DNA from 3 places in the Paraburkholderia sp. 32 genome. Region 1 is predicted to be linked to each of the others. Evidence: predicted binding sites of a transcription regulator. Region 1 holds the regulator's gene; each other region holds the start of a gene.
What was found. Region 1 encodes HrcA, which represses chaperone genes, less so after heat shock. Its sites were predicted from a motif close to TTAGCACTCNNNNNNNNNGAGTGCTAA; they were not measured.
Positions count from the first base shown of each region.

Region 2: rpoH (RNA polymerase sigma factor RpoH) is a predicted target of HrcA. The motif match lies at 7,350-7,376, and genes of this name have one in related genera.
Region 3: groES (co-chaperone GroES) is a predicted target of HrcA. The motif match lies at 2,489-2,515, and genes of this name have one in related genera.

Region 1 is NZ_JBNDKD010000003.1:2,964,450-2,974,406, reverse strand. It holds gene pabB (aminodeoxychorismate synthase component I) at 1-868, opposite strand, end outside; gene dnaJ (molecular chaperone DnaJ) at 887-2,026, opposite strand; gene dnaK (molecular chaperone DnaK) at 2,296-4,248, opposite strand; gene grpE (nucleotide exchange factor GrpE) at 4,580-5,167, opposite strand; gene OKW26_RS36545 (hypothetical protein) at 5,533-5,694, shown strand; gene OKW26_RS36540 (RNA-binding S4 domain-containing protein) at 5,666-6,073, opposite strand; gene hemH (ferrochelatase) at 6,082-7,152, opposite strand; gene hrcA (heat-inducible transcriptional repressor HrcA) at 7,334-8,353, opposite strand; gene OKW26_RS36525 (NAD kinase) at 8,564-9,466, shown strand; gene recN (DNA repair protein RecN) at 9,533-9,957, shown strand, end outside.
Region 2 is NZ_JBNDKD010000003.1:2,784,756-2,794,712, reverse strand. It holds partial or broken gene rsmD (16S rRNA (guanine(966)-N(2))-methyltransferase RsmD) at 1-439, opposite strand, end outside; gene ftsY (signal recognition particle-docking protein FtsY) at 690-1,841, shown strand; gene maiA (maleylacetoacetate isomerase) at 1,947-2,591, opposite strand; gene OKW26_RS35770 (fumarylacetoacetate hydrolase family protein) at 2,626-3,324, opposite strand; gene ybiB (DNA-binding protein YbiB) at 3,547-4,518, shown strand; partial or broken gene OKW26_RS35760 (2-isopropylmalate synthase) at 4,901-5,887, shown strand; gene OKW26_RS35755 (nuclear transport factor 2 family protein) at 6,085-6,468, opposite strand; gene OKW26_RS35750 (acyloxyacyl hydrolase) at 6,510-7,082, opposite strand; gene rpoH (RNA polymerase sigma factor RpoH) at 7,438-8,373, shown strand; gene cydP (cytochrome oxidase putative small subunit CydP) at 8,783-9,043, shown strand; gene OKW26_RS35735 (cytochrome ubiquinol oxidase subunit I) at 9,033-9,957, shown strand, end outside.
Region 3 is NZ_JBNDKD010000003.1:3,078,587-3,088,543, reverse strand. It holds gene cysC (adenylyl-sulfate kinase) at 1-226, shown strand, start outside; gene groL (chaperonin GroEL) at 432-2,072, opposite strand; gene groES (co-chaperone GroES) at 2,126-2,416, opposite strand; gene OKW26_RS37075 (FkbM family methyltransferase) at 2,949-3,659, opposite strand; gene OKW26_RS37070 (hypothetical protein) at 4,073-4,462, opposite strand; gene OKW26_RS37065 (hypothetical protein) at 4,813-5,436, shown strand; gene OKW26_RS37060 (hypothetical protein) at 5,520-6,983, shown strand; gene OKW26_RS37055 (polysaccharide biosynthesis tyrosine autokinase) at 7,080-9,323, opposite strand; gene OKW26_RS37050 (polysaccharide biosynthesis/export family protein) at 9,373-9,957, opposite strand, start outside.

The DNA of each region.
Region 1 (9,957 bases):
CGACAGTCGACGTCATCTGCCACACCGACGCATACGGCTCGACCGAAAACAACGCCGGCACGCTGACCGAGCCGATCCGCGCGACTCGCGACAGATCGTTGCGCAACAGATCGACGATCATGACGTTCTCGGCGCGGTTCTTCGGATCGGTCGCGAGGAACTCGGCGTTACCCCGGTCGACGGCAGGATCTTGCGAGCGCGGCGCGGTGCCCTTCATCGGCCGCGCGCGCAACGTCGGGCCGTGCTTTTCGACGAACAGTTCGGGCGAACACGACAGCACCCACGCATCGTCCGGCAACGCGATCAGCGCGCCGAACGACACGGGCTGGCGCGCGCGCAACCGCCGATAGAACGCGAGCGGCGAGCCGAACACGTCGAAGCCGAGGCGGTACGTGTAGTTGACCTGATAGGAATCGCCCGCGCGCAGGGCGGCGTGAATCGCGTCGATCGCCGCGTGGAACTCGGCGCGATCGACGCTCTCGCGCACGTCCGCGGTGCCCGCGACCGACGGCTCGAGAGCGCCGTTGTCCCGCGCCGTCAGCCATGCGTCGACCTCGTCGCGCGAAAGCTTCGCACAACGTTCGAACAATAAAAAACGCAGCGTGGCATTGCCGCGCTGCGTTTCAGAAGACCGGCGCGCATCGAAACCCATCAGCGCGCGGCCAAATTCATAATCGGCGAGCACGACGGCGTGCAAACCGCTCCGGGTATCCGCCGCGACGCTGTCGCACACGGCTTCGAGCCGCGCCGCCTCCGTGCAGACCCGCTCGCGCACGAAACCCGTGTACAAGCGGCTCGACGGAAGCGCCGCCGTTGCACCGCAATCGTCGAGCAGCGCGAACGCCGCGCCGCGACTGTCCACCGTCATACTGACCGCCGAATCAAATCAATCGAAAAAGCTCTTTACGCGATCGAACCAGCTCTTGCTTTGCGGACTATGCCGCGAACCGCCTTCCACGAGCGCCTTTTCGAACTGCTTGAGCAGATCGCGCTGCGCTTCGGTGAGCTTGACCGGCGTTTCAACCTGCACGTGTACGTACAGATCGCCGGCGATGCTCGAACGCAGCCCCTTGATGCCCTTGCCGCGCAAACGGAACGTCTTGCCGGACTGCGTGCCTTCCGGCACCGTGAAGCTGGCGCGACCGGCGAGCGTCGGCACCTCGATATCGCCGCCGAGCGCCGCGGTAGTGAACGGGATCGGCATCTGGCAATGCAGATCGTCGCCGTCACGCTCGAACACCGAGTGCTGCTTGATATGAATCTCGACATACAGATCGCCCGACGGACCGCCGTTGATGCCCGGCTCGCCGTTGCCGGCCGAGCGGATGCGCATGCCGTCGTCGATACCGGCCGGGATCTTCACTTCGAGCGTCTTGGTTTCCTTCACCTTACCCGCGCCGTGGCAGTGATTGCACGGCTCGGGGATGTAGGTGCCGGTGCCGTGGCACTTCGGGCAAGTCTGCTGGATGCTGAAGAAGCCCTGCGACATGCGCACCGAACCCGAGCCGCTACAGGTCGGGCAGGTTTCCGGCTTGGTGCCCGGCTTCGCGCCCGAGCCATGGCAGACTTCGCACGAAACCCAGCTCGGCACGCGAATCTGCGTGTCGTAGCCGTGCGCGGCCTGCTCGAGCGTGATTTCCATGCTGTAGCGCAGATCGGCGCCGCGATACACCTGCGGGCCCGCGCGGCCGCCTCCGCGTGCGCCGCCGCCGGCCGCCTGGCCGAAGATGTCGCCGAAGATGTCGCCGAATGCATCGGCAAAGCCGCCGAAACCTTGCGCGCCGGCCCCACCCATGTTCGGATCGACGCCCGCGTGACCGTACTGATCGTACGCGGCGCGCTTTTGCGAATCCGACAGCATTTCATAGGCTTCCTTCACTTCCTTGAAATGCTCTTCCGCATCCTTGTGACCCGGATTGCGGTCGGGGTGGTGCTTCATCGCGAGCTTGCGATAAGCCTTCTTGATTTCGTCGTCGCTCGCGTTCTTTGCGACGCCCAGAACCTCGTAGTAATCCCGTTTCGCCATATCGGTTCAACGCCGCCGCGCAAAGCGACGCGGTAGCTCCTTGTGAATGCTGTGGAGTCTCGCGACTCGTCCGGCCGCTGTCTGCGCCGCGCCAGGGCACGGTTCAAAACAACGCCCTCCATAAAACGAACGTGCCCGGAGAGCCCCAAAAAGGCTCGCCAGGCGCGAAAACCGCTCTTGCACTTTGGGCGCCCCGGGGGCGCCGTTCTCGTGCAGCCGGGCCGCGCACATTGCTGTGCACGGCTTTACGGTCGGATGCCGACCTGGCTTTAGTCTTTCTTCACTTCCTTGAAGTCAGCGTCGACCACATCGTCGGCCTGCTGGCTCGCACCCGCCGATGCACCGGCACCGCCGCCCGCCGCGCCCGCCGCCGCTTCGGCACCTTGCGCAGCCTGCATGTCGGCGTACATCTTCTCGCCCATCTTCTGCGAGGCCGTGGCCACCGCTTCGATCTTCGCTTCGATCGCGGCTTTGTCGCTCGAGTTGCTCTTCAGCGTGTCTTCGAGGTCCTTCAACGCGGCTTCGACCTTGTCCTTCTCGCCAGCTTCGAGCTTGTCGCCGTACTCGGTCAGCGCCTTCTTCGTGCTGTGGACGAGGGCGTCACCCTGGTTGCGGGCATCGGCCAGTTCACGCAGCTTGTGATCTTCTTCCGCGTTCGCTTCGGCGTCCTTCACCATCTTCTCGATTTCAGCTTCGGACAGACCCGAGTTCGCCTTGATCGTGATGCGGTTCTCCTTGCCGGTCGCCTTGTCCTTCGCGCCGACGTGCAGAATGCCGTTCGCGTCGATGTCGAAGCTCACTTCGATCTGCGGCACGCCGCGCGGTGCTGGCGGAATGCCTTCGAGGTTGAACTCGCCGAGCAGCTTGTTGCCCGCTGCCATTTCGCGTTCGCCCTGGAACACCTTGATCGTCACGGCGCCTTGATTGTCATCAGCCGTCGAGTAGACCTGCGCGTGCTTGGTCGGGATCGTCGTGTTCTTGTTGATCATCTTCGTCATCACGCCGCCGAGCGTTTCGATGCCGAGCGACAACGGGGTCACGTCGAGCAGCAGCACGTCCTTGCGGTCGCCCGACAGAACCTGGCCCTGAATCGCGGCACCAACGGCCACGGCTTCGTCCGGGTTCACGTCACGGCGCGGGTCCTTGCCGAAGAACTCCTTCACCTTTTCCTGCACCTTCGGCATACGGGTCATACCGCCGACCAGGATCACGTCGTCGACTTCGCCGACCTTCACGCCCGCGTCCTTGATCGCGACGCGGCACGGCTCGATGGTGCGTTCGATCAGGTCTTCGACCAGCGCTTCCAGCTTGGCGCGCGTGATCTTCAGGTTCAGGTGCTTCGGACCCGATGCGTCCGCCGTGATGTACGGCAGGTTGATTTCGGTCTGCTGGCTCGACGACAGCTCGATCTTGGCCTTTTCAGCCGATTCCTTCAGGCGCTGCAGCGCGAGCACGTCTTTCGACAGATCGACGCCCTGCTCCTTCTTGAACTCGCCGATGATGTAGTCGATGATGCGCTGGTCGAAGTCTTCGCCGCCGAGGAACGTATCGCCGTTCGTGGATAGCACTTCGAACTGCATTTCACCGTCGACGTCCGCGATTTCGATGATCGACACGTCGAACGTACCGCCGCCCAGGTCGTACACCGCGATCTTGCGATCGCCCTTTTCAGCTTTGTCCAGACCGAACGCGAGAGCCGCGGCGGTCGGTTCGTTGATGATCCGCTTGACTTCCAGACCGGCGATGCGGCCGGCGTCCTTGGTTGCCTGACGCTGGCTGTCGTTGAAGTACGCCGGCACCGTGATCACGGCTTCCGTGACGGTCTCGCCAAGGTAGTCCTCAGCGGTCTTCTTCATCTTGCGCAGGACTTCGGCGGAGATTTGCGGCGGCGCGAGCTTCTGGTCGCGCACTTCGACCCACGCGTCACCGTTGTCGGCCTTGATGATCTTGTAGGGCATCAGGCCGATGTCCTTCTGCACTTCCTTCTCTTCGAAGCGGCGGCCGATCAGGCGCTTGACCGCGAACAGCGTGTTCTTCGGGTTCGTGACCGACTGACGCTTGGCCGGCGCGCCGACCAGGATCTCGCTGTCATCCATGTAAGCGATGATCGACGGCGTGGTGCGCGCGCCTTCCGAGTTCTCGATGACCTTGACAGAGTTGCCTTCCATGATCGCCACGCACGAGTTGGTCGTGCCGAGGTCGATACCGATGATTTTGCCCATTTTTACAAATCTCCTGACTTTGATCGCTGCGGAAAGCGCCCGGTTGACCCATCTGGCGGCGGGACGATCCGCTCTCAATTCATACCTGCACTCAAAATAAGTGCGGCCACATCGTTTTCAAGACCTCTTTTGCGATGCGGTCTTTAATTTTTTTCAATCACGGGGCGAGGCGCCTGAATCTTCGCTGCGAGCCCGCTCGGTCAGTCTGCGCGGCGCCCCCGGCGTGGTTCGCCGGAAGTGCCTGAATCGATGGATCTTTGCGGCACGTAGCGAGGCGAAGCGACGCAGCAGACGCCACCGGCGCGAACGCCCGGAGCGAGTGTCGACGTGATTACTTCGGCGCCGCGACGGTCACGAGCGCGGGACGCAGTACGCGATCCGCGATCACAAAGCCCTTTTGCAGCACCGCGACGACGGTGTTCGGCTCCTGGTCGGCCGGCACCATCGAAATGGCCTGATGGCGATGCGGATCGAACTTTTCGCCGACCGGATTGATCGCCATGACGCGCCCCTTCTCGAGCGCGCCGTTCAACTGCCGCAGCGTGAGCTCGACGCCTTCGCGGACCTTCTGCAAGTCGTCGGACGAATGGGCGACGGCCGCCTCGAGACTGTCGACCACCGGCAGCAGATGCTCGGCGAAGCTCTCGATCGCAAACTTGTGCGCCTTGGCGACGTCTTCCTGAGCGCGACGGCGCACGTTTTCGGTTTCGGCCTTCGCGCGCAGGAAGCTTTCCTGCAACTCGGCGATCTTCGCCTGAGCGTCGGCCAGCGCCTGCTCGGCGGCACCCTGGGCCGGTTCCGCGGGGGCGCCGGTGTCCGGCTGTTGAGCAGCGGCCCCAGCCGCCTCGGCGGCCTGGCGCGCGGCTTCGTCGGCGGGCGTGGGATTCTGGCTCGTCGGGTTCTCTTGCGTGTTTTCCATGTCGCTGAAAGTCGTTAAAAAGTAAAAGCCAAAGGCGGTGCAAGCCGTTCCGACACAGTACGATTCATGCTTTGCAAAATCGCGACACGCGTCTTCGCGCCGATCCGCCAGACCGGACCCCAGATGGGGCCTGAAAAAGCCGTTTCAAGCGGGTCGAGGGTTTTTTCGCACCACCGACGTGCAGGCGAAATGCGCCGTAACAAGCCTCACCGTGGCGCAATCAGATAGAGATTGAGTGCAGCCCGCAACTGACCTATTCTCCAGTCATGGAGCAGCAACGCCACGTTAACCCTAATCTGACGTAAGCGTTACCGACACCTGACAGTCGTTCCGATAGCCTGTTTCAGCCCATCAAGGGGAGTACCGTGAAACTGACCTTTGCAATCGGCGTGGTCGCACTGGTACTGATCGCGGGCACCACGACCATCTGCATGTCCGGTGCGGTCAACGACCACACCACCGAGTACGGCGGCGCACACGCCACCGTGGAGCAGTTTCTCAATCCCCACCTGAAAATCTGTCGATAGTGCGCCGGTCGCGTTTGGTCGGTCGGCCGTGCAGCGCGGCGGCCGGCTCGTGGTAGACCTTGCGCCGTTCCTGCTCGACCTGCCGCTTCGCCTTGCTCTGCGCGGTTTCCACATAAAGCGTCTGCGCGACGCTCGCCGGACCGCGTACGTCGCATACGCCCAGCACCTCCACCTGCCACACGTAGCGCTCGATCTCGATTTCGACCAGATCGCCGACACGCACGTCCTTCGCCGGCTTCACGGCGACGCCGCCGATACGCACCCGCCCCTTGTCGACCGCCTCCGCGGCCAGCGAACGCGTCTTGAAGAAGCGCGCGGCCCACAGCCATTTGTCGATGCGCAATTTCGCGCCCGGTTCGGTTGAAATGCGGTAGTTCATCTGCGTATTCAAGCTCCTGTCGTGTGCGGCACCGGCACCGCCTGCACGGGCCAGCCCTGCAGATGCTGCGCAACGATTTCGCCAAGCGCGGCAACCCACGGCTGCGACGCGTTCAGACAGGCGATCCGGTGAAACTCCTTGCCACCCGCCTGCAGAAATTCGCCGCGCCCTTCCATGCCGATTTCCTCGATCGTTTCGAGGCAGTCGGCGGTGAAACCCGGGCAAAACACGTCAGCACGCCGCACGCCTGCCGCGCCGAGTTCCTTCAACGTCGGCGCCGTGTAGGGCTGCAGCCATTCGGCCTTGCCGAAGCGCGACTGGAACGTGATGCGGCATTCGACCGACGTCAAATCGAGCGCCTGCATCAGCAGCGCGCCGGTCTGCTGGCATTGCTCGTGGTACGGGTCGCCGAGGTCGAGCGTGCGCTTGGGCACGCCGTGGAAACTGAGCACGAGCTTGTCGCCCGCCGCGAAATCGGGGCGGCCGTGCAGATGCCAGTAGTGGTGCACTTGTGCGGCGAGCGCCGCGATGTACGCCGGGTGATCGGCGTACTGGCGCACGGTGCGGACTTCCGGCTGGTTGCGCATGCGCTTGAGCGCGGAAAAGGCTTCGTCGAACGCGGTCGCGGTGGTCGACGCCGAATACTGCGGATACATCGGCATCAGCAACACGCGCTCGGCGCCCGCGAGCTTCAGCTGGTTCAGCATTGCCGGAATGCCGGGCGTGCCGTAGCGCATCGCGTAGTCGACCAGCACCGTGTAGTCGTTCAGTTGCAGCAGATGGCGCAGGCCCTCGACCTGCTTTTCGGTGTGGACGCGCAGCGGTGAGCCCTCGGGCATCCACACCGCCGCATACTTCTTCGCAGAGCTGCGGCCGCGCAACGGCAGAATCAGCAGACGCAGAATGAGCTGCCACAGCAGCGCCGGAATTTCGACCACGCGAGGATCGGACAGGAACTGCGCGAGGTAGCGGCGCACCGCGCGCGGCGTCGGCGCGTCGGGCGTGCCGAGATTGATCAGCAACACGGCGACGCGATGCGACGTGGCGTTCTGTGAAGGCCGCTCGAGGTCGAAGCGCATAGGTAGCAGAAATCACCGCATTTTGCGGCGAGTCGATTCAATGGAGATTCATTATAGCGGCGCGAGTTCTGCCCGGCGCCGCCAGAGACCCCTGGCCATTCGGACGATTGGCAGACACCGCGCGTTCGCGCATCATGATCGCCACGGACTGCGATGACGCCAGTTCCGCGGAGCCCGAGGACTACTGCTGGCTGAGCGTCATGGACAACAGCCGCGCGGTTATGTCCACGATCGGAATCACGCGGTTGTAGGCCATGCGGGTCGGTCCGATCACACCGAGCGTGCCGACGATCTTGCCGTTCACCTCGTACGGCGCGGTGACGACGCTCATTTCCTCGATCGGTACCAGATTCGATTCGCCGCCAATGAATATTTGCACGCCCGCCGCGTGACTCGACACGTCGAGCAACTGAAGGAGGCTGGTCTTCTGGTCGAACACATCGAACAGCTTGCGCAGGCGCGCCATGTCCGACGAAAGATCGGCGACTTCGAGCAGATTGCGCTCGCCCGAGATCAACACGGTCTCGCCGGTGTCGGATTCGTCGGTGCTGGCGGTGACGGCCGCGTGCATCAGCGAGGTCATGTCGCCACGCAGCTCGTCGATTTCCTCGCGCAGGCGGCGGCGCACCTCGTCGAACGAGAGGCCCGCGAAGTGCGCGTTGATGTAATTGGAGGCTTCCACCAGCTGCGAAGGCGAAAAGTCGCGCTGGGTGGCGAGAATGCGGTTTTGCACGTCGCCTTCGGGCGTCACGATGATCAGCAGAATGCGCTGGTCGGACAGGCGCATGAATTCGATCTGCTTGAACACGTGGCTGCGACGCGGCGTGAGCACGACGCCGGCGAACTGCGACAGATTTGACAGCACGCTCGCCGCCGCGGCGACGATCTTCTGCGGCTCGCCCACCTGCAGCGTGGTCTTGACGGTGCGCGTCACCGCCTCCTCGTCGGCGGCGGATTCGACGGTCAGCATCGTGTCGACGAACAGGCGGTAGCCGCGTGGTGTCGGAATGCGCCCTGCCGACGTATGCGGACTGATCACGAGCCCCAGATCCTCGAGGTCCGACATCACGTTGCGGATCGTGGCCGGACTCAGTTCGAGGCCCGAATAACGTGACAGCGTGCGCGAGCCGACCGGCTGACCTTCGGCGATGTAGCGCTCAATCAGCGTTTTGAGGAGGGTTTGTGCGCGAGGATCTAGCATGGCGAAAAATTTTAGCTCATTGGCATCGCAGCCGAGAGCGCCCGCGGCGCCCGCTCCCGGCGAATGCACCGCCGTCGGCGGGCTCGCATGTCATCGGGTCTTCACCATTCTAACGATAATCGCGACATACGCAGACGCCCTGCGTGCGCCGCCCCACAACCGGGTTGGTCTGCGGTTCTTTTCAGGCCCTACCTATGGTGTAATGCCGGCATGCAAGTGACCAGCCAGTTCAAGACCGTCGCGCTCGTCGGGCGCAGCAATACGCCAGGCATCGGCGAGCCGCTGACCGCGCTCGCCGCCTGCATCGCGAAGCTCGGCCTGGAAGTCGTGTTCGAAGCAGACACCGCCGCCGAAATCGGCGTGACCGACTATCCGGCGCTGCGTCTCGCCGAGATCGGCGCGCGCGCCGACGTCGCCGTGGTGCTCGGCGGCGACGGCACGATGCTCGGCATCGGCCGCCAGCTCGCGCCGTATCGCACGCCCTTGATCGGCATCAACCACGGGCGGCTCGGCTTCATCACGGACATTCCGATCTCCGACATGCGCGAGATCGTGCCGCAGATGCTGTCCGGCAATTTCGAGCGCGAGGAGCGCGTGCTGCTCGAAGCGCGCATCGTGCGCGACGGCACGCCGATCTACCACGCGCTCGCGTTCAACGACGTGGTGGTCAACCGCAGCGGCTTCTCGGGCATGGCGGAGTTGCGCGTGTCGGTCGACGGCCGCTTCATGTACAACCAGCGCTCGGACGGCCTGATCGTCGCGACGCCGACCGGCTCGACCGCGTACGCGCTGTCCTCGCAGGGGCCGATCCTGCATCCGCAACTACAGGGCATCGTGCTCGTGCCGATCGCGCCGCACGCGCTGTCGAACCGGCCGATCGTGCTGCCGGACGAATCGAAGGTCAGCATCCAGATCGTTTCCGGGCGCGAGGTGAACGTCAATTTCGACATGCAGTCGTTCACGTCGCTGGAGCTCGGTGACACGATCGAGGTGCGCCGTTCGCGCCACACGGTGCCGATGCTGCATCCGGTCGGCTACAGCTACTACGCGACGCTACGCAAGAAGCTGCACTGGCACGAGTACCCGTCGCACGAAGAAGACCCGAGGCCGTAAGCGGCACTTTGATTTCGCACGCCGCCGCGGCCGCCACCCGAATCCCAAGCTCACCCGACCACCTCCATGCTTCGCCACCTCTCGATACGCGACTTCGTCATCGTCGCCGCGCTCGATCTCGAATTCGACAGCGGCTTTACCGTTTTCTCGGGCGAAACCGGCGCCGGCAAATCGATCCTGATCGACGCGCTCGCGCTGGCACTAGGCGCGCGCGCCGAGGCGAGCGTCGTGCGCACCGGCGAGAGCCGCGCCGACATCACCGCGGAGTTCGAGACGCACGCACAGGTCGATCAATGGCTCGACACGCAGGCGCTCGGCGCGGCCGACGACGGCCAGCACGGCGGCACCGTGATGCTGCGGCGGGTGGTCGACGCGAACGGCCGCTCGCGCGCGTTCATCAACGGTACGGCGGCCACGCTCGCGCAGCTGCGCGAGGTCGGCGAGATGCTCGTCGATATTCACGGCCAGCACGCGCACCAGTTGCTGATGCG
Region 2 (9,957 bases), 180 kb from region 1:
GGCGGATCGAGGAACACTACGTCGAATGAGCCTGGCGCGAGACTCGCCGCAAGACGCAGGCCGTCCGCCTCGGCGATTTCGATCATGCGTGCATCGAGCCGCTGCTGGTTTGCGCGCAACTGGCCGGCAGCGCGCGCATGACGCTCCACCATCAGCACGCGAGCGGCGCCGCGCGACGACGAGATGGAGGAGAAGAGGCGGCCTCGAAGCCGAGCGCCCCACTACCAGCAAACAGATCGAGGCAGTGCTGGCCGTCCAGACGCTGGCCGAGCCAGTTGAACAGCGTTTCGCGGACGCGGTCGGGCGTCGGGCGCAAGCCGTCCAGATCGAGCACGGGCAGCGGCGTGCGTTTCCAGTCGCCGCCGATGATGCGAATGGCATGCGGTTTGCCACTTTTGGACGAAGCGCCAGCGGCGCGTGAAGGTGCTAAACGAGGCATGCAGTATCGTGCAGTTTCAGCTAGGTGATGAACACGCCCGCGGCGTCGATGCGCGCGGGCCGGAGCGCTCACGTTACCACAGGGGTGGCGCGCGTCCAGCCTGGCCGAGCGGCCAATACGACGCGCCGCAGCACGCCTGATAAAATGTGCGGCTGCCAGCGCCCCGCCTTTTCGCATCCCGGCGCTGCCCACCGCTTCGCCGGTCCCGTGCCGGCTGCGCGCATCGGCGCGCTCTCCCATACGTCAGATCATGTTCAGCTTTTTCAAACGATTCAAGGGCTCGAAAGAGTCCGATACCGCCGCAGACGAATCGCTGGCGGCGCAAGACGGCGCGGCACCCGAGGCCGAGGCCGCACCCGTTGCGCCCGCCGAACCCATCGAGCCTAACGCGCCCCCCGTTCCGCCTGCGGCCACGACCATCATCGAGCCGCAGCCCGAGCCGCCAGACGCTATGCTCGATACCGTTGAAATCGTCCCACCGCCCGTGCAGGACGCCGGCGCGAAGCGCTCGTGGCTCACGCGCCTGAAGAGCGGCCTCGCGAAAACCAGTTCGAACCTGACCGGCATTTTCGTCGGCACGAAGATCGACGAGGACTTGTACGAGGACCTCGAAACCGCGCTGCTGATGTCGGACGCCGGCGTCGAGGCGACCGAATTCCTGCTCGAAGCGCTGCGTGAGAAAGTGCGCAGCGAACGCCTGACGGCCCCCCAGCAGGTCAAAACCGCCTTGCGCACACTGCTCGTCGAATTGCTCAAGCCGCTCGAAAAATCGCTGATGCTCGGCCGCGCGCAGCCGCTCGTGATGATGATCGCCGGCGTCAACGGCGCGGGCAAAACCACGAGCATCGGCAAGCTCGCGAAGCATCTGCAGAGCTTTGACCAATCGGTGCTGCTCGCCGCCGGCGACACGTTCCGCGCCGCCGCGCGCGAGCAACTCGCCGTGTGGGGCCAGCGCAACAACGTGACCGTGGTCGCGCAGGAAAGCGGCGACCCGGCCGCGGTGATCTTCGACGCGGTCGGCGCCGCGCGCGCGCGCAAGATCGACGTGATGATGGCCGACACGGCCGGCCGCCTGCCCACGCAACTGCATCTGATGGAAGAACTGCGCAAGGTGAAGCGCGTGATTGGCAAGGCGCAGGACGGCGCGCCGCACGAAGTGCTGCTCGTGATCGACGCGAACACCGGCCAGAACGCGCTCACACAGGTCAAGGCGTTCGACGACGCGCTCGGGCTCACCGGCCTGATCGTCACCAAGCTCGACGGCACCGCGAAGGGCGGCATCCTCGCGGCGATCGCGCGGCAGCGGCCGATTCCGGTGTATTTCATCGGCGTCGGCGAAAAGGTCGAGGACCTGCAGCCGTTCAGCGCGGAGGAGTTCTCGGACGCGCTACTGGGCGGCTGATCGCGTGATCGTTGCGGCGCTCGCGGCGAACCAAAGGAAAAGGGCACTCCGCGGAGCGCCCTTTTTTCGTTTCAAGCTACCGTCGACGTGTCAGCGATCCCGGGCTCACTCCGCGTCCGGCTGCACGCCCGGCGCCGCGCGCGCGAACGCGTCGAGTTGCATCGCATGATCGTAGATGCGCTGGATCGTCGGAAACTTTGCGGTGTCGACCTTGAAGCGCTGCGCGTTGAATACCTGCGGAATCAGGCACGCGTCGGCGAGTGTCGGTGCGTCGCCGAAACACAGTTTGCCGGTGCGCGCGTCGCCGGCAAGATGCGTCTCCAGCGTCGCGAAGCCCGCGTCGATCCAGTGCCGGTACCACGCGTCCTTCGCGTCGTCGTCGACTCGCAACGTGTGCTTCAGATAGCGCAGCACGCGCAGATTGTTCAGGGGATGAATCTCGCACGCGACCTGCAGCGCCACCGAGCGCACATACGCGCGATCGAGCGGTGCCTTCGGTAGCAGCGGCGGCTCGGGATGCGTCTCCTCGAGATACTCGATGATCGCGAGCGACTGCGGCAGCAAATGACTGCCGTCGGCGAGCGTCGGCACGATGCAGTCGGGGTTGATCTTGCGATACGCGGGCTTCAGCTGCTCGCCGCCTTCGCGCACGAGGTGCACGGGTACGTAGTCGTACGACAGGTTCTTCACGTTCAGCGCGATGCGCACGCGATACGACGCCGAGCTACGGAAATAGCTGTAGAGCTTCATGTTGTCTGCCTCCTCCACCTGCACGCAAGCCGTCTCAGACGACGCGCACGCTGAACTCGCCGAGCCCGTCCACGCCGCCCTTCATCAGGTCACCCTTGACGACCGCGCCGACGCCTTCCGGCGTGCCGGTGAAAATCAGGTCGCCAGGCCGCAGTTCGAACAGCGTCGACAGATACGCGATCGTCTCGGCCACCGACCAGATCAGCTGCGACACATCCGCGCGCTGCTTGTCCTCGCCATTCACCGACAGCCAGATCTCTCCTTTGCCGATGTGACCGACCGCCGAAGCCGGATGGATCGGGCCGAGCGGCGCCGAGTGATCGAAGCCCTTGGCGGTATCCCACGGACGACCCATTTTCTTCGCTTCGCCTTGCAGGTCGCGGCGCGTCATGTCGAGACCGAGCGCGTAGCCGTAGACGTGGTCGAGCGCGCGGTCGACGGGGATGTCTTTGCCGCCCTCGCCGATCGCCGCGACCATTTCCATTTCGAAATGGACGTTCCTGGTCTGCGACGGATACGGGAATTCGCCGGTCGTGCCCGGCGCGACGTACACGATCGCATCGGCCGGCTTCGTGAAGAAGAACGGCGGCTCGCGGTCCGGGTCGTGGCCCATTTCACGCGCGTGCGCCTCGTAATTGCGCCCCACGCAGTAGATGCGGCGCACCGCGAACTGCTCGCCCGACCCCACGACCGGCACCGCGACCTGCGGTGCCGGTGCAAATACGTAACTCATCCCGTTCTCCGTTTTCCGATGTGCGCCGCCGAGGCGGCGAGAAACATCGAGTGTAACCCGCGGCACGGCGCGGAGGCGTGTCAGGCGGCCCGTCGCGCGCCACTGCGTGCCCGCTTCGTTGCTGTTCGCCCGCTCGCCATAGATGCGATACTCACACCGAACTGTTCCCCGAATGGCGTAGCGAACCGCCAGGCGCGGCACGCCACCCGCCTCTTGCGCACGATGACCGACTCCACCGATACCACTTCTCCCTTCCCCTGGGCCCGATTCATCAAGGAAATCGGCCGCGGCCCGAATGGCGCCCGCGCGCTGACCGCCGACGACACGCGCTCGCTCTACACCGCGATGCTCGACGGCCGCGTCGACGATCTCGAACTCGGCGCGGTGCTGCTCGCGTATCGCGTGAAAGGCGAAACCGCCGACGAACTCGCCGCGATGCTGGCCGCCGCGCATACGTCGTTCGAGCCGGTGCGGCTGCCGCACGGCGCGTTTCGGCCGGTGTCGATTCCGTCGTACAACGGCGCGCGCAAGCAGCCGAACCTCGTGCCGCTGCTCGCGCTGCTGCTCGCCCGCGAAGGCGTGCCGGTGCTGGTACACGGCGTCACCGAGGATCTGGGTCGGGTGACGAGCGCGGAAATCTTCACACATCTGCGCATCGCCCATGCGCAGTCGCACGCGCAGATCGAAGCTGGACTTGCGGAGCGCCGCGTCGCGTTCGCCTCGATCGACGTCCTGGCGCCCAAGCTCGCGCGCCTGCTCGCGCTGCGCCGGCGCATGGGCGTGCGCAATTCGACGCATACGCTCGTGAAGCTGCTGCAGCCGTTCGCGCCCGCGGGATTGCGGCTCGTGAACTACACGCATCCGCCGTATCGCGACAGTCTCACTCAGCTGTTCGTCACGCATCCCGATGCGGCCGTCGGCGGTGCGCTGCTCGCGCGCGGCACCGAAGGCGAGGCGGTCGCCGATACGCGCCGCCAGGTGCTGGTCGACTGGCTGCATGACGGCATCTGCGAGACGCGGCTGCCGCACGAGCGCTCGTCGCCCGATGCGCCCGAAGTCGAGCTGCCCGAAGCGCGCGACGCGGCGACCACGGCCGCCTGGATCGACGCCGTGCTGCGCGGCGAAGCGCCGGTGCCTGGCGCGCTCGAGCGGCAGGTCGAGCTGATCGTCGATATCGCGAAGACGGCGGCCTGACGGCCGCGGGTTGACAGGCCAACGCACGCCGTCATACATTTGGCCTCATGCGTTCCCTTCCGAACACCCTCCGAATTATCTCCGGCCGCCTGGCGCGGCCCCTATCGCTACGCCTGGCGTAAGTCTCGCGTAGCGCCCGCGCGCTGGCAGCTCCGGTTGCCGTCGGCGGTCCTCCCCGTAGTTCCCGCAGTTTCGCTTCACCCCCGTCGTAGTTCTCCACAACCTGTCGTCGTTTGCATTCGTCCGTTTACCGCGCGGACGATGCGAGAGGATCACATGTACGTTGCATGGGCAGCATCCGCAGCGTGCATGCGTGAACAGTCGGCCAACCGCTCGACGTCCCCACCCTCCGCCGACGACACCACGAATGAGGCACCTCTCCATGTTGCGCAATCCCGCTGAAAAGTACCGCCCTTTTCCCGTCGTCCGGCTGACCGGCCGCAAATGGCCGAGTCGCACGGTCGACGCCGCACCCGTCTGGATGAGCACGGACCTGCGCGACGGCAATCAGGCGCTGATCGAACCGATGAACGCTGCGCAGAAACTCGAATACTTCGAGATGCTGGTCGCGATCGGTTTCAAGGAAATCGAAGTGGGCTTTCCGTCGGCGTCGCAGGCCGATTTCGACTTCGTGCGCAAGCTGATCGACGAGCGACGCATTCCCGACGACGTCACGATCGAAGTCTTCGTGCCGTCGCGCACGGAGCTGATCGCACGCACGTTCGACGCGCTCGAAGGCGCGCCGCGCGCGATCGTGCATCTGTACAACGCGATCTGCCCGTCGTTTCGGCGCATCGTGTTCCAGCAGTCGAAGGATGAGATCAAGGCGCTCGCCGTCGAAGGCACGGGCCTCATCAAGGAACACGCGCAGGCGCGGCCGGGCACGCGCTGGACCTTCCAGTACTCGCCCGAGACCTTCAACACGACCGAGCTGCCGTTCGCGCGCGAGGTGTGCGACGCGCTCGCGCAAACGTGGCGGCCTACGCGCGATCACAAGATGATCGTCAACCTGCCGGCAAGCGTCGAAGCGGCCACGCCGAACGTGTTCGCCGACCAGATCGAATGGATGCATCGCAATCTCGGTTACCGCGACAGCATCGTGCTGTCGGTGCATCCGCACAACGATCGCGGCACCGCCGTGGCCGCGGCGCAGCTCGCGCTGCTGGCGGGCGCGGATCGCATCGAAGGCTGTCTGTTCGGCAATGGCGAGCGCACCGGCAACGTCGATCTCGTCACAGTCGCGATGAATCTCGACGCGATGGGTATCGACAGCGGTCTGGATTTCTCGGATCTCGCGACGATCCGGCGCGTGGCGGAGCGCTGCACGCGGCTTCCGGTGGCGGCGCGGCATCCGTATGCGGGACAGGTAGCGATGCGCGGCACGCGCGAGGCGCGCGACGCGGATGCCGATGTAGACGAGCACGGCGCAAACAGCCGCGACAAAGCTGGCGAATGCGCGACCGCGTGAATTCGCGTTGGGCCTCGAGCCTGCTGCAGCGGAGTGCACACCCACATTCCGCTGCCGCTGGAGACGCGCTCACGAGGCGCGCCCGCCCGATGAGAATCTCACTCGAGCGCGCAACGGGTCGCCTGCCACGCGATCAGTCGCCACTGCCCGTCTTCGTGCGTGTGAATCGCGGTATAGGCAATCGGAAACAGGAGCGCGCCGTTATTCGCCTCCATCTCGATCAGCGCGCGGCCCGTGACGACGTAGGTCTCGCGCCCGGCCGGCAAGACATCCTGCGACTGCACCTCGATTTGCCGATAACGACGGCGCCCCGCGGTGATCCCGTCGATGAACTGCCGCTTCGTCTCGCGCTTGCCATTCGTATGGACGTAGCTCACGTTGTCCGCGAGCAGCGTGTCGAGCGACTGCCCATCGCCATCGACCATCGCGCGAAAACGCTCTCGCTCGAGCCCGCGAATCGCTTCGATCATCTTTGCCGCCATTGCAGAGCCCCTCGAACACCGCGAGCCGCAGGCGGCCACGGTCAGAAGTGATATTGCAAATATAGCTGGCTGAAATTTATACCAGGATTCGGCTCTTTGATACCGCCATTGGAGACATGCTGGAAGCGGTAGCCGGCGACATACTGCTCACGAGCGCCGAACTGCAACCCGACGCCCGCCATCTCGGCGAACTGGAACGAGGTGCCCAATGTGAAGTCGGAAGAAATGCGCGGGCTGGTCAGCAGCCGGACGCCGGCACCCACCTCGATGAATGGCCGCACCGAACCCGACGACCTGATGAAGCGGATTACCGGCGTCACGCCGATCTCGCCGATGTTGTCGTGAACGTTTCCTTCATTGGTGTGCCACCACGCGACGTGCGCCCCGCCGAGCAGCGCGAAATGCCAGTCGCCGATCTGCCACCATGTCAGGCTTGGATCCCAGACCACGCCGAGATCGAGCGTCCTGACGTGATGGTCGCCGACGCCGGCGGCCACGTGCACGCCGAACTGCTCAGCTTGGGACGCGCCCGCCGCACCCAACAGCAGAACGAGCAGAACGGCAAACGTGCTTTTTAGAGTAAGCCCACGCACCACAAGATTCTGCCTGTTCATCCGCCCCCCATACTGCCGAGTATTAACCGAGCGCCCCCTTTACTCCAAGTACGAATTCAGGAGCAAGTATTTCCCAGATAATGCCAATGACCAGCAATTATTCTCTTTAAAACGGGGACGATGTCAGTCAAACATGAGCGTGCAACTGCTCCGGGCGGTACTTTGTACAGGTCCAACGCACAAGACAAATAGAGCGTATGATGGCTATTAGAAATCGAAACTCAATAGGATTTTCTGGAACTCAGATGCCCCTGCGACCTCTAAGTATTAGCACTCGGCAGATCTGAGTGCTAACATCCATCGCTGGAGTCGTTTACTGAGTACGCTATTGTCTGATTCCAAAGGAGCTTCACACGTGAGCCATGCAATGACCCTTCCGAGTACTTTGAGCCCGTCGTCGGCTAAGGCCGCTCCGGCAGGTGCACTGGCGCTCTCGCATTCCTCGCTGCTGTCTGGTCACCTGGGCAACATCGACGCCTACATCCAGGCGGTCAACCGGATTCCGATGCTGACGCCGGCGGAGGAACGCCAGTTCGCCACCGAATTGCGCGAACACGACAATCTGGAGGCTGCGCGCCGCCTGGTGCTGTCGCACCTGAGACTCGTCGTGTCCATCGCGCGTAACTACCTCGGTTACGGGTTGCCGCACGCCGATCTGATCCAGGAAGGCAACATCGGCCTGATGAAAGCGGTCAAGCGCTTCGATCCCGAGCAAAACGTGCGCCTCGTGTCGTACGCGATGCACTGGATCAAGGCCGAGATCCACGAGTACATCCTGCGCAACTGGCGCATGGTGAAGGTCGCCACCACCAAGGCGCAGCGTAAGCTGTTCTTCAACCTGCGCAGCCACAAGCAGGGGCTTGGCGCGTTCACGCCGGACGAGATCGAAGGTCTCGCGAAGGAGCTGAACGTGAAGCGCGAAGAGGTCGCGGAGATGGAGACGCGTCTGTCGGGCGGCGATATCGCGCTCGAAGGTCAGGTCGAAGACGGCGAGGAGTCGTACGCGCCAATCGCCTATTTGGCCGACTCGCATAGTGAGCCGACTGCCGTGCTGGCTTCGCGTCAGCGCGACCGGCTGCAAAGCGACGGCATCGCAAGCGCGCTCGACGCGCTCGATCCGCGCAGCCGCCGCATCATCGAAGCGCGCTGGCTGAAGGTGGCCGACGATGGCTCGGGCGGCTCCACGTTGCACGAGTTGGCCGACGAGTTCGGTGTGTCGGCCGAACGTATCCGCCAGATCGAAGCCAGCGCGATGAAGAAGATGCGCGGCGCGCTGACCGAATACGCGTAAAGCGTCGAAGCCATGCGCGCGTCAATTGTGTCCCGCCCATGACATAGGTAAAAACGACACGCGTTAATCGATCGCGCCATTTAGCGACCATCGCGCTCAAGTCCCGCCCTCGCAAGACGGCGGGGCTTTTTCATTCTTTTCGCCCTTTCTTGCGTCCCCGCGGCCGCGCATTCGCGTCGGCCTATCCGCAAGCCGGCCTGTCGAGGCCGGTAAGCGTTTCTTGACGTATCGCAAGTCCGGTAGCAATACTGCACAGACGCGGCAAGTTTCGCGACGTGTTGCCGCATGGCTAAACCTGAGCGCGCGAGGTTCACCTCCTACAATCGGCATGCATTCGCCAGACTGCCTGACGGCCAGGGCGGTCTGGATCCAGCCGGACTCACCGGCGTGAAGTCGTCTTCGACCGATCATGACCATAGCCCTGAATCGCAGCAGCACTGTCCGGTCGCGCTTGCGCGGCCGGTTCACCAGGTGGGTGCGCGGTCCAACGCTGGCGCGCGATATCGCCATCATCCTCGCCATCAAGTTCGTGCTACTGATGGCGCTCAAGTACACATTCTTCAATCATCCACAGGCGCAGCACATGATGCTGCCGCCTGAGCAGGTCGCGCAGGCGCTGCTGTCGGTGCCCGCCCCGCATCCGTCTCGAGGTGATCAACATGCCCGTTAGCGAAGTCGTAGAACTGTCGCGGTTCCAGTTCGCCATCACGGCGCTTTATCACTTTCTGTTCGTGCCGCTCACGCTCGGTCTCGCCTGGCTGCTCGTCATCATGGAATCGGTCTACGTGATGACCGGCAAGCAGATCTACAAGGACATGACGCAGTTCTGGGGCAAGCTGTTTGGCATCAACTTTGCAATGGGCGTCGCGACCGGCCTCACGCTCGAGTTTCAGTTCGGCACCAACTGGGCTTATTACTCGCATTACGTCGGCGACATTTTCGGCGTCCCGCTCGCCGTCGAAGGGCTGATGGCGTTCTTCCTCGAATCGACGTTCGTCGGTCTGTTCTTTTTCGGCTGGAACAGATTGTCAAAAATCCAGCATCTGATCGTCACGTTCTGTGTCGCGCTCGGTTCGAACCTGTCGGCGCTGTGGATTCTGATTGCCAACGGCTGGATGAACAATCCGGTCGGCGCGAAGTTCAACTATCAAACGATGCGCATGGAGCTCGACAGCATCGGCTCGGTGATCTTCAACCCGGTTGCACAGGTCAAGTTCGTGCACACGGTATCAGCTGGATACGTGACCGCGGCGATGTTCGTACTCGGCGTGTCGTCGTGGTATCTGTTGAAGCGCCGCGACACCGAGTTCGCGCTGCGCTCGTTCGCGATCGCCGCCGGCTTCGGCCTCGCGTCGGCGCTGTGCGTGATCGTGCTGGGCGACGAATCCGGCTATCGCACCGGTGAAGTCCAGCAGATCAAGCTCGCCGCGATCGAATCCGAATGGGAGACCGCGCCCGCGCCGGCACCGTTCACGATATTTGGCATCCCCAATCAGAAAGAGCAACGCACCGACTATGCGATCCGTGTGCCGTACGCGCTCGGCATTATCGCGACCCGCTCGCTCGACGAACCCGTGGTCGGCC
Region 3 (9,957 bases), 110 kb from region 1:
CTGCGCGAGCCGCGATCCCAAAGGTCTTTACGCGAAAGCGAGGTCTGGCGAGATCAGCTCGTTCACCGGCGTATCAGCGCCCTATGAAGCGCCGATCGATCCCGACCTGCACGTCGACACGGGAACGCTGAGCCCCGCGCAAAGCGTCGCGCAGATCTTCCACTACCTGCGCGAAAAGTGCCTCGGAAGGTCCTCTCATCGCACGGCTCGCGCCGCGGGCGCCTGATCCGCATAAAAGGGCGTCCGGAAGCGCTCGCCAGCAAGCACATCAACGCCGGCCCCAACCGAAAAAAAACCCGCATAAGCGGGTTTTTTCGTTTGGGGAAACGCCTCGCGGCGCACTCCCCACATGGACTTCCAGCCGGGCCTCGGCCGTGATCCAGACGCGCGGCAGTTCAACCACGCGGCCGGACCACGAGGCCCGAGCGGAATTACATGTCCATGCCCATGCCGCCCATGCCGCCGGGCATGCCGCCAGGCATCGGAGCATCTTCCTTCGGCAGTTCGCAGACAGCTGCGTCGGTCGTCAGCAGCAGGCCAGCAACCGAAGCTGCGTTTTGCAGCGCCGTGCGCGTCACCTTCGTCGGGTCCACGACACCTGCGTCGACCAGGTCGACGTACTCGCCGGTCGCTGCGTTGTAGCCGTAGTTGCCCTTGCCAGCAGCAACCGCTGCCACGACGACGCTCGCTTCTTCGCCACCGTTGGCGACGATCTGGCGCAGCGGCTCTTCCATGGCGCGCAGAACGATCTTGATACCTGCGTCCTGATCGGCGTTAGCGCCCTTCAGGCCAGCGATTGCCGTACGTGCACGGATCAGCGCGACGCCGCCACCCGCCACGATGCCTTCTTCCACAGCCGCGCGCGTTGCGTGCAGTGCGTCTTCGACACGTGCCTTCTTTTCCTTCATTTCGACTTCGGTCGCAGCACCGACCTTGATCACTGCAACGCCGCCTGCCAGCTTGGCGACGCGTTCTTGCAGCTTTTCACGGTCGTAGTCCGAGGTCGCTTCTTCGATCTGCGTGCGCACTTGCTTGACGCGAGCTTCGATGTTCGCTGCTTCGCCAGCGCCGTCGATGATCGTGGTGTTTTCCTTGCCCACTTCGATGCGCTTCGCCTGGCCCAGTTCAGCCAGCGTTGCCTTCTCGAGCGTGAGGCCGGTTTCTTCAGCGATGACCTGACCGCCGGTCAGGATCGCGATGTCTTCCAGCATCGCCTTACGACGATCGCCGAAGCCCGGAGCCTTGACGGCAACGGTCTTCAGGATGCCGCGGATGTTGTTGACGACCAGCGTTGCGAGCGCTTCGCCTTCGACGTCTTCAGCGATGATCAGCAGCGGACGGCCAGCCTTCGCGACTTGCTCGAGCACCGGCAGCAGGTCACGGATGTTCGACACCTTCTTGTCGTGCAGCAGCACGAACGGGTTCTCGAGCACGGCGACTTGCTTGTCCGGGTTGTTGATGAAATACGGCGACAGGTAGCCGCGGTCGAATTGCATACCTTCGACGACGTCCAGCTCGTCTTGCAGCGACTTGCCGTCTTCGACGGTGATCACGCCTTCCTTGCCGACCTTGTCCATTGCTTCAGCGATGCGCTCACCGATCGACGAATCGCTGTTCGCCGAGATCGCGCCAACCTGGGCGATTTCCTTGTTGGTCGTGCACGGCTTGCTGATCTTGCGCAGTTCTTCGATTGCGGCTGTAACGGCCTTGTCGATACCGCGCTTCAGGTCCATCGGGTTCATGCCCGATGCGACGTACTTCATGCCTTCGCGGACGATCGATTGCGCGAGAACCGTAGCGGTCGTCGTGCCGTCGCCTGCGTTGTCGCTGGTCTTGGAAGCGACTTCCTTGACCATTTGCGCGCCCATGTTCTGGAGCTTGTCTTTCAGTTCGATCTCTTTCGCGACCGACACACCGTCCTTGGTGACCGTCGGGCCGCCGAAGCTGCGCTCGAGAACCACGTTGCGGCCCTTCGGACCCAGCGTGACCTTCACGGCGTTGGCGAGAATATTCACGCCTTCGACCATCTTGGCACGGGCGGAATCACCGAATACGACGTCTTTAGCTGCCATCTTCTAACTCCTTGAATACTTTGGATATAACCGGTGAAGTAGCGACCTTGCGCTTACTTCTGCACCACGGCCATGATGTCTTCTTCGCGCATCACGAGCAGTTCGTTGCCGTCGACCTTGACGGTCTGGCCTGCGTACTTGCCGAACAGGACGCGGTCGCCGACCTTCACGTCGAGCGCAATGGCTGCGCCCTTGTCGTCGCGCTTGCCCGGGCCGACTGCGAGGATTTCACCTTGATCCGGCTTTTCCGCTGCGGCTTCGGGGATCACGATGCCCGACGCGGTCTTGGTTTCCTGATCCAGACGTTTGACGATCACGCGATCATGCAAAGGACGAAGGTTCATACATACTCCTCTCTGATTGAGACTGAAGAACGCTGAGAAAAACCCGGCTGGCCGAGCCAACCGGAGATGTTGTTAGCACTCTCGTGCAGCGAGTGCTAATTATATGGACGGGCAGTGACAAATTCAAGAAGGGGGGAACGCGGTCGAAGTTCACTACCCTGAAACGTGATTCGCTCGGGCTTGAACCCCGCCCTGTGCGGAACGTCTGCCGTTCGGCATTTTCTCTAATAAAACAATGATTTACCGACGTGTCGCATTGAGATTCGGCCCTTCGTGAAGGAAGAGGCGAACCATGACGAGGCAGCGACTTCGGAGGGGAGAGCCCGCTCGAAACGTCAAACCCAGGGAAATCCCCCATAAGCGCGGGCCGTTACGATAGTCAGCCTTCAGGCAAGTCGAGGGGGCTCATGAATGTGCTTCACGGCTGAGGCACCAGTCGGTCCAGGTATATCTGGACCGTTGCAGCGGCCGTTGATAGTGGGATTGTGAAATTGATAGCAGCTGCAAGGACGATACGTGCAGAACCGTAACGCTATAACTGAGTGCGAAAGATTTGAGATCTTTCCACTCTGAAGATCAGCGACAAATATGTCCAACTGACCAGTCGGTAATTGCGCTCCTCCAGATAGCGAAATATGGCGGAATCTATTACTTCCCTTATCGAAGTCAGCGTAGACTCCACAATAATGATCTTTGGTTTATACCTGCTGATATCAATCGATCGCAAGACTTCGTAATCGTGACCTTCCACGTCGATGGAAAGCAGATCGATTTCCTGACCGGCGTACGGGGTGTGCTCGAGAACGTCGTTCAATGTGGTAGTTTCAACGGTCCGGACGGAGATAGGCTTCTGGACTTCGGCCGCAGCCACTATGGGATCTATGGTCGAAGTCAACCCATAATTTGAAAAATTATAGACTTCCTTGAGCTGTTTCTCGTTCGAGACGGCCGCACATACATTGACATCACCAGACCGCGCAAGAGAAAACGTTTCAATTTTCACTGGATCCATGTCTATGTTGATGCCGCGCCAACCACGCTTGTAAAGCGCATGTGTGTTCGAGAACTTGACAGGGTGGTATGCACCAACGTCGACATAAACACCCTTATTGCACCGGGGACTGATTATCTCGCGCAACACCGCGTCCTCTCCAAACTGCGAGTAGTACAAACGCGGCCCGCGTGTTATCCACGTCTTGCGGACGAGCCAAAGGAAGTGTCCGAACGTCTTCGGGTTCAACATAATCGCTCCTCACTTCGAAACGATAACGGCAAAAGGTCAAACAGCGTTTGATCTGGAAACTTGCCCAGCAGAAGGTCGGTCCGGCATTACGTTAGCTAATATTCACATAGCAGGCCTCATTACCGCCGCAAATGTGCCGCAGTACGGACAAAACGATATTCGCGAATTAGTTACATGCTCGAAAAGTCGTTGAGAGTTACATCTGCAGACTACTCGACGGTTAGCCGAACATTAATCGAAAGTCATAATAATGTGTATTTTTGGCCGAAACCGTCGAGTGATGCAAAAAGCTTCCGGTTCCAGTCGGTTCGCATGTCACGGAATACAGCCGCGCGAGATTCAGCCCGCCGAAGCCTTCTGCATGAGGCCACGATCCGCCAGTTTCGGTCGCCCGACAGCGCGCTCGTTTCACTTCACTTCTGCGCAGGCCGGTGCAACGCATTACCCGCCATCCACTTGAGCCGTTCGCAATTGACCTTGATGCGCGCCGCGAATTCCTTCGGATCTCGCTCGCGCAGTGCGTTCATCTGGCTATTGGTGATGTCGGCGCGGTGCCAGCCCGTGTCCCAGTGCTGATCGAAATCGGTCGCACCGGTCAGGACCTTTCGGAGCCGCTCCTTATAGGCGCCGATCCGCTCTGGCGACACGTCGCAAAACGCCTGCGCGAAGCTTGCGCGCTCACCCGCCGTCTCCGCGCTCATGTTGGCGTCGCTCGCGCCGCTCGCGAGCGGCGCGGCGAGCGACAGCACCGACAGACAGAACGCTGCGCAAAGCGGCCGATAGCGATACGATAGGTTTTTCATCTTCGACTCCTGACGATCCTTCGTGGTGACCAGGGATTGTCCCGATCTTCAACGCCGCCTCGCCGATTGTGTCCTGATTGCACTGCACGATGGCGTTTTCGCGCGCTATCCGATGCATCGCGTGGCCAAACCGCGGTGCTACGCTCGTTAAAGCGGCATTCGCGACGTGCCCGTTCCGGGGAGCCGTGGCGCCAAGCACCGCAACGCCACGGCCTATCGGCAAGCCGCGACAGAAGCACGAGCGCCAGGCATGAGAACGAGCTCGAACACGACGCGCAACGAGCACAGAACGAAAGCACGACACGAAATCAAACACAAAAAGGCGAGACATCGCTGCGGGAGTGACTGCGATGGCATTTAGAACATATACCGTACTGACGCTGTTGGTGACGAGCACTGCCGCGTTCGCGTGGCGGCCTGTCACCTATCCGATCCGAAGTCAGAGCCCTTACGAGCGCAGCATCGACAACGCGATGTGCTACGCCGAGGCGAACCGCGTGACCGGGGTCAACATGGCCCACGAGTCGCAGATTCCGCCGCGTCAGCCGCCCGCGGCCAAAGGTGCGTCGACCGGCGTACCGTCGAAGCCGCCGCTTCCGCCTAGTTCCTTCTCAGCCACGCCGCTGCCGTGGAGCGCGAGCGCGCCCGAAGCCGCGAGCGCGCCGTTGGCTGAGGCGCAAGCGCCTGGCGGTGCATCGTCGGCGAAACCGGTGAACGAAGCCGCGGCCGGCGCCAGCGCGCCAGGCGCGCCGGCCACCGCGGCGGCGAATGCACCGCCGAACGCATCGGCAGCGGCAACGGGCCCCAGTGCGACCGCGGCACCCGGCGCGTCGGATGGGGCGGCCGCTTCGCTGCAGGCCAACGCGGCGTCGAACGTGAAGCTGCCGCCGCTGCCCGCGCCCGAGCCGCCGATGACCCGCTATTGGGCCGCCTACGGCGCGTGCATGCAGGCGCGCGGTTACGTCGTCCAGTAGTCCGGCCGACGCCGCTTGCGGGCGTCGTTGCATTCATTCTTTTTGATGGCGCCGCCCTTCGGCGCCAGTGGAGCGACACGGCCATGCCGCGCGACACGACCTCCGACCAGCCGTTTTTCCATCACTGCGCATACTGCGGCGTGCCGCTGTCGGGCCGCTTTTCGCCGTGTCCCGCATGCCATGCGCTGCCGATCGATTCGTTCGATACGGACGACAAGCCCGGCGAGCGCTCCGCGCGATCCCGGGCGCTGAGCGCATCGCGCACGCAACTCGAACCGCTGCCAGCGGCCGCGAGCTTGCCCGCGGACCGTTCGTCGCGACGCTCCGCGCAAACGAAGATGAGCCCCTACGATCTGATCGACGAAGCGACGTTCGAGCCGGGCGGGCGTCGACGGCGGCATCCGCTCGCGCTTGCCGCAGCCGCGCTCGCGACGCTCGGCGTCGTATACGTCGCCTTCGTTCTACTCAACGACGACGATGCGAGCGTCGACACGCCGGTCACGGTCTTCGGCACGGTGCGCCCGGACAACCCTGGCCAAGCCCCTGCACAGAACGTTGCGCAGAATGCGGCGCCGTCGGTTGCCGCGGCGCCGAAGCCGGCGTCGATCGTCGCGCAACGGCCGCGTCCCGTTGTCGTCGCGCGGCAGCAACCGGCGAACGTGCACGCGGCCCTCGTCGCGCCACCGTCACCGCCCGTCGTGGCGACCGCACCGACCGTTGCGCCATCGTCACCGCCGGTCGTTGCGACCGCGCCCGCCGTAGCGCGATCGAGCCCGCCCATCGTGGCGACCGCACCGACCATCGCGCCATCGTCACCGCCGGTCGTTGCGACCGCGCCCGCCGTAGCGCGATCGAGCCCGCCCATCGTGGCGACCGCACCGACCATCGCGCCATCGTCACCGCCGGTCGTTGCGACCGCGCCTGCCGTGGCGCGATCGGCTCCACCCGTCGTGGCGACCGCGCCCGCCCCAGCGCGACCGTCAACGCCCGTCGTTGCGACCACGCCGACCGCAGCGCGACCGACACCGCCCGTTGTCACGACCGCGCGCGCCGTAGCGTCAACGAAGACATCGAGCGCGGCCATCTCCGCGCCCACGCCGCGTGGCACGGCGCTCGCGTCGACCAGCACCAACACCGACACGATGGCCGCCCCGCTCACGCAAGCCGACAAACAGCGCGCCGACGCCGAGCGCAATCTGAAAGCCGCGCACGGCTATCTGCAACGAGGCAATCTGGCGGCGACCAGAGCACGCCTCGCCGCCGTAATCACCGCGCAGCCCGACAATCGCGGCGCGCGCAGCATGCGCGCCCAGGTGAGCACGCTAGAGCAGCAACGCGACGCGTTGCTGAGCCTCGCGCGCGGCTGCAGCAACGTGGGACATTGGGAGTGCGCGTCGCACAACGCCAACGAAGCGTTGCGGATCGATTCGAGCAGCAAGGCCGCGCAACGGCTCGTCGCGCTCGCGTCGCACGAGTCGGCGTGGCAAACCATGCAACCGACGGCGGAAGAGTCGCGCGCATTGCGCGATCTGCTGCGTCACCACTAAGGATTGCGAGGTATCTCGCGGGACGGCGGCACGGGCGTGCAGTCGATCACGCCCGCCCGCGCGGCGCCCCGAAAGACGCGCGCGCGGGCAGCAGTGTCAGCCGGCGATGCTGTCGTAGCCGTAATAGCCGCCCTGATACCCCGAGCCGAGAAACGCCGCTTCCTGCGGAACGTCGGTGAGCAGCACGCCGCGCAGACCGACGCCACCGTTACGCAGGCGTTTGGTGGTTTCGATGATCTCATGCAGCGGTTGACGCCCATGCCGCACGACGAGCAGCGTCGTCGCCGCGTATTTGCCGATCAGCGTCGAGTCGGTCACGGCGAGCACCGGCGGCGTGTCGATGATCACGACGTCGTATTGCGGCTTCAACACCTCGAGCATCGCTTCGAAGCGTTTGCTCATCAGCAGCTCGGCCGGGTGCGAGGGCAGCGTGCCTTTCGCGAGCACGTCGAGGTTGGGCAGCACGTCGCGCTGGATCATCGCGTTGAGATCGCCGCCGCACAGCACGTCGGACAGTCCCGGCCGATGGCTGACGCCGAAATGCGAATGCACGTCGCCGCGTCGCATGTCGCCGTCGATGATCAGCACGCGCTTGTTCGCCGACGCGACCAGCGTCGCCAGATTCACCGACAGGAACGACTTGCCCGCATCGGGCCGCGAACCGGTGATCATCACGACGTTGTTGGCCGCATGATCGAGCGACAGCTGCAGCGAGGTGCGCAGATTGCGCACCCCTTCCACCGCGATATCTTCGGGCGCCTGTTGCGCCAGCACATGCTGCCCGCGCTGGCGCAGCGACACCTTTTCCTGCAGGCGCAATTGCGTCTGGCTGCGCGGCACCACCGCGAATACCGGCACGCCGAGCATCCCCTCGAGTTCGTCCGGGCGCTCCACGCCGCCGCGCATCGCGCGCCGCAAGAAGACCAGCAGCAAGCCGAGCGCGAGGCCGCCGCCGAGCGAGATCAGGATCACCAGCATGCGCTTCGGCCACACCGGATCGTCGGGCGTTTCGGCGAAGTCCACCACGCGCACGCCGCTCACCTGCCCCGCCTGCGCGACCCGCAGTCGCTGCACGCTGTTGAGCAGGTTCATGTACAGATCGGTGTTCACGTGCACGTCGCGCTGCAGACGCAGCGCGGTCTGCTCGGTGTCGGGCATCGTCGAGACGCTGTGGTTCATCGTGCTCTGCGCGCCCTGCAACGCGGCGATCTGCGCATCGAGCGCGGCGACCATCGGATGATTCGGCGTAAAACGCTGCAACAGCTCCGCGCGCTGCTGCTGCAGATCGAGCAGCTTCGTCTTGTTGTCGACGATCTGCTGCAGCAGCAGCTTGCTTTCTTCACCGAGATCGACGGCGCCATGTGTATTGCGGAACTTGCCGTAGCGCTCTTCTGCGTCGTCGAGCGCCTTGCGCGCGTCGGGCAGTTGCTGTTCGAGATACGCGAGCGTGTGGTCGGATTCGGTCGAATGGCTCGCGAGATCCTGCCGCACGAACTGGCGCGCCACGTTGTTGACGATCGCCGCGGTCAGCGCCGGATCGGCGCCTTCGAGACTCACGCGGATCACGCCGGAGTCCTCCGCCGTTTCCTGCACGACCATCGTCTTCGCCAGACGCTCCACCGTGCCGAGCGTCGACGCGCGCGTCAGCTCGAAACGCGAGCCGGGCGCGCCGACCAGTGTGTCGACGTGCAGCGTGACCGGGCCGATCGCGGTATCGGTTTGCACGGTCTCGCCGACGCGCCCCGACAGGATCGCGCTGCCGTGAGGATCGCGCAGCATGAAGGTGTTGCCGGCGCCCGCGACTAGCGTGAAGGTCTCGCCATACAAGTCCTTCGACGTGTCGAAGCGCGACACCGCGATGCTCTCGTTGCCCCACGCGAACCCGCGCAGGTTGACGAACGACGGCAGCCGGAACCACCAGTGCCCGTTCACGAGTCCGGCGATCTTGCTGCCGATCACCGGCAGATAACGCGGCTTCGCCGTGATGTCGAGGTGCAGCGCGCGGACCGCCTCCTCGGTGACGAGACGCGACTTCAAAAGCTCGATCTGCGCCGCGGTCGACGGCTTCGAATCGTACGCGCCGGGAAGCGGCGCCGCCGCGTCCCGGCCGTTCGCATTGACGTTGACCGCATTCGCCGTCCTGTCCTGGACGTGAAACAGCACGTCCGAACGATAGACCGGCGGCGTGAGGAACGCGTACGCGCAACCGAGCGCGAGCGCGATCAGCGTCACGGTGAGGATCGTGCGCCAACCGCGCACGATCGTGCGCACGTAGTCCGACAGATGCAACTGCCCCGGTTCATACACGCCGGCGTAACGGTTTTCGTAATTGATTGCCATGTTTTCACCCAACAAGGCCTGCCGGTTCAGATATCGCGTCACGCATGCGTCACTTCGACACGACGACTCCCGTCACCGCCGCGTTGATCGCGGGCAACAGCAGGTTCAACACACGGTTGAAGCGAACCAGACCGCCCTGACCGACGTACACGATGTCCTTCGGCTGCAGCTCGAACTGGTTCGCGAGCAGCATCGCCACCGGCGAGGTCGCATCGAGGTGATAGATCTGCGGCGAGTCGCTGGTCGAATTGCGGATCACGAACAGCTGCTGCCCCGAGGCCGTATTCGAGTCGAAGCTGCCGCCGTCGGAGATCGCCTGCGACAGCGTCAGCGAGCCGTTGCGCAACGGCAGCACCGTGGCCGGCTTGTTGACTTCGCCCATCACGTAGACGCCGCTGTCTTCGCGCGCGTTCACGCGCACGGTATCGCCCGGCTGCAGATAGATATCCGACGGATTGCGGCCGTGCTTGATGAGGTCGTCGATGTTCAGCCTATAGGTCTTGCCGTCGCGGATCAGATCGACCCGGCTGCGATCCGCGGTCGTGTTGAAGCCGCCGCTCAGGCCGATCGCGTTCGTCAGCGACATCGGAATGTCGTTGATCGATTGCGTGCCCGGTGTGCGCACTTCGCCGTC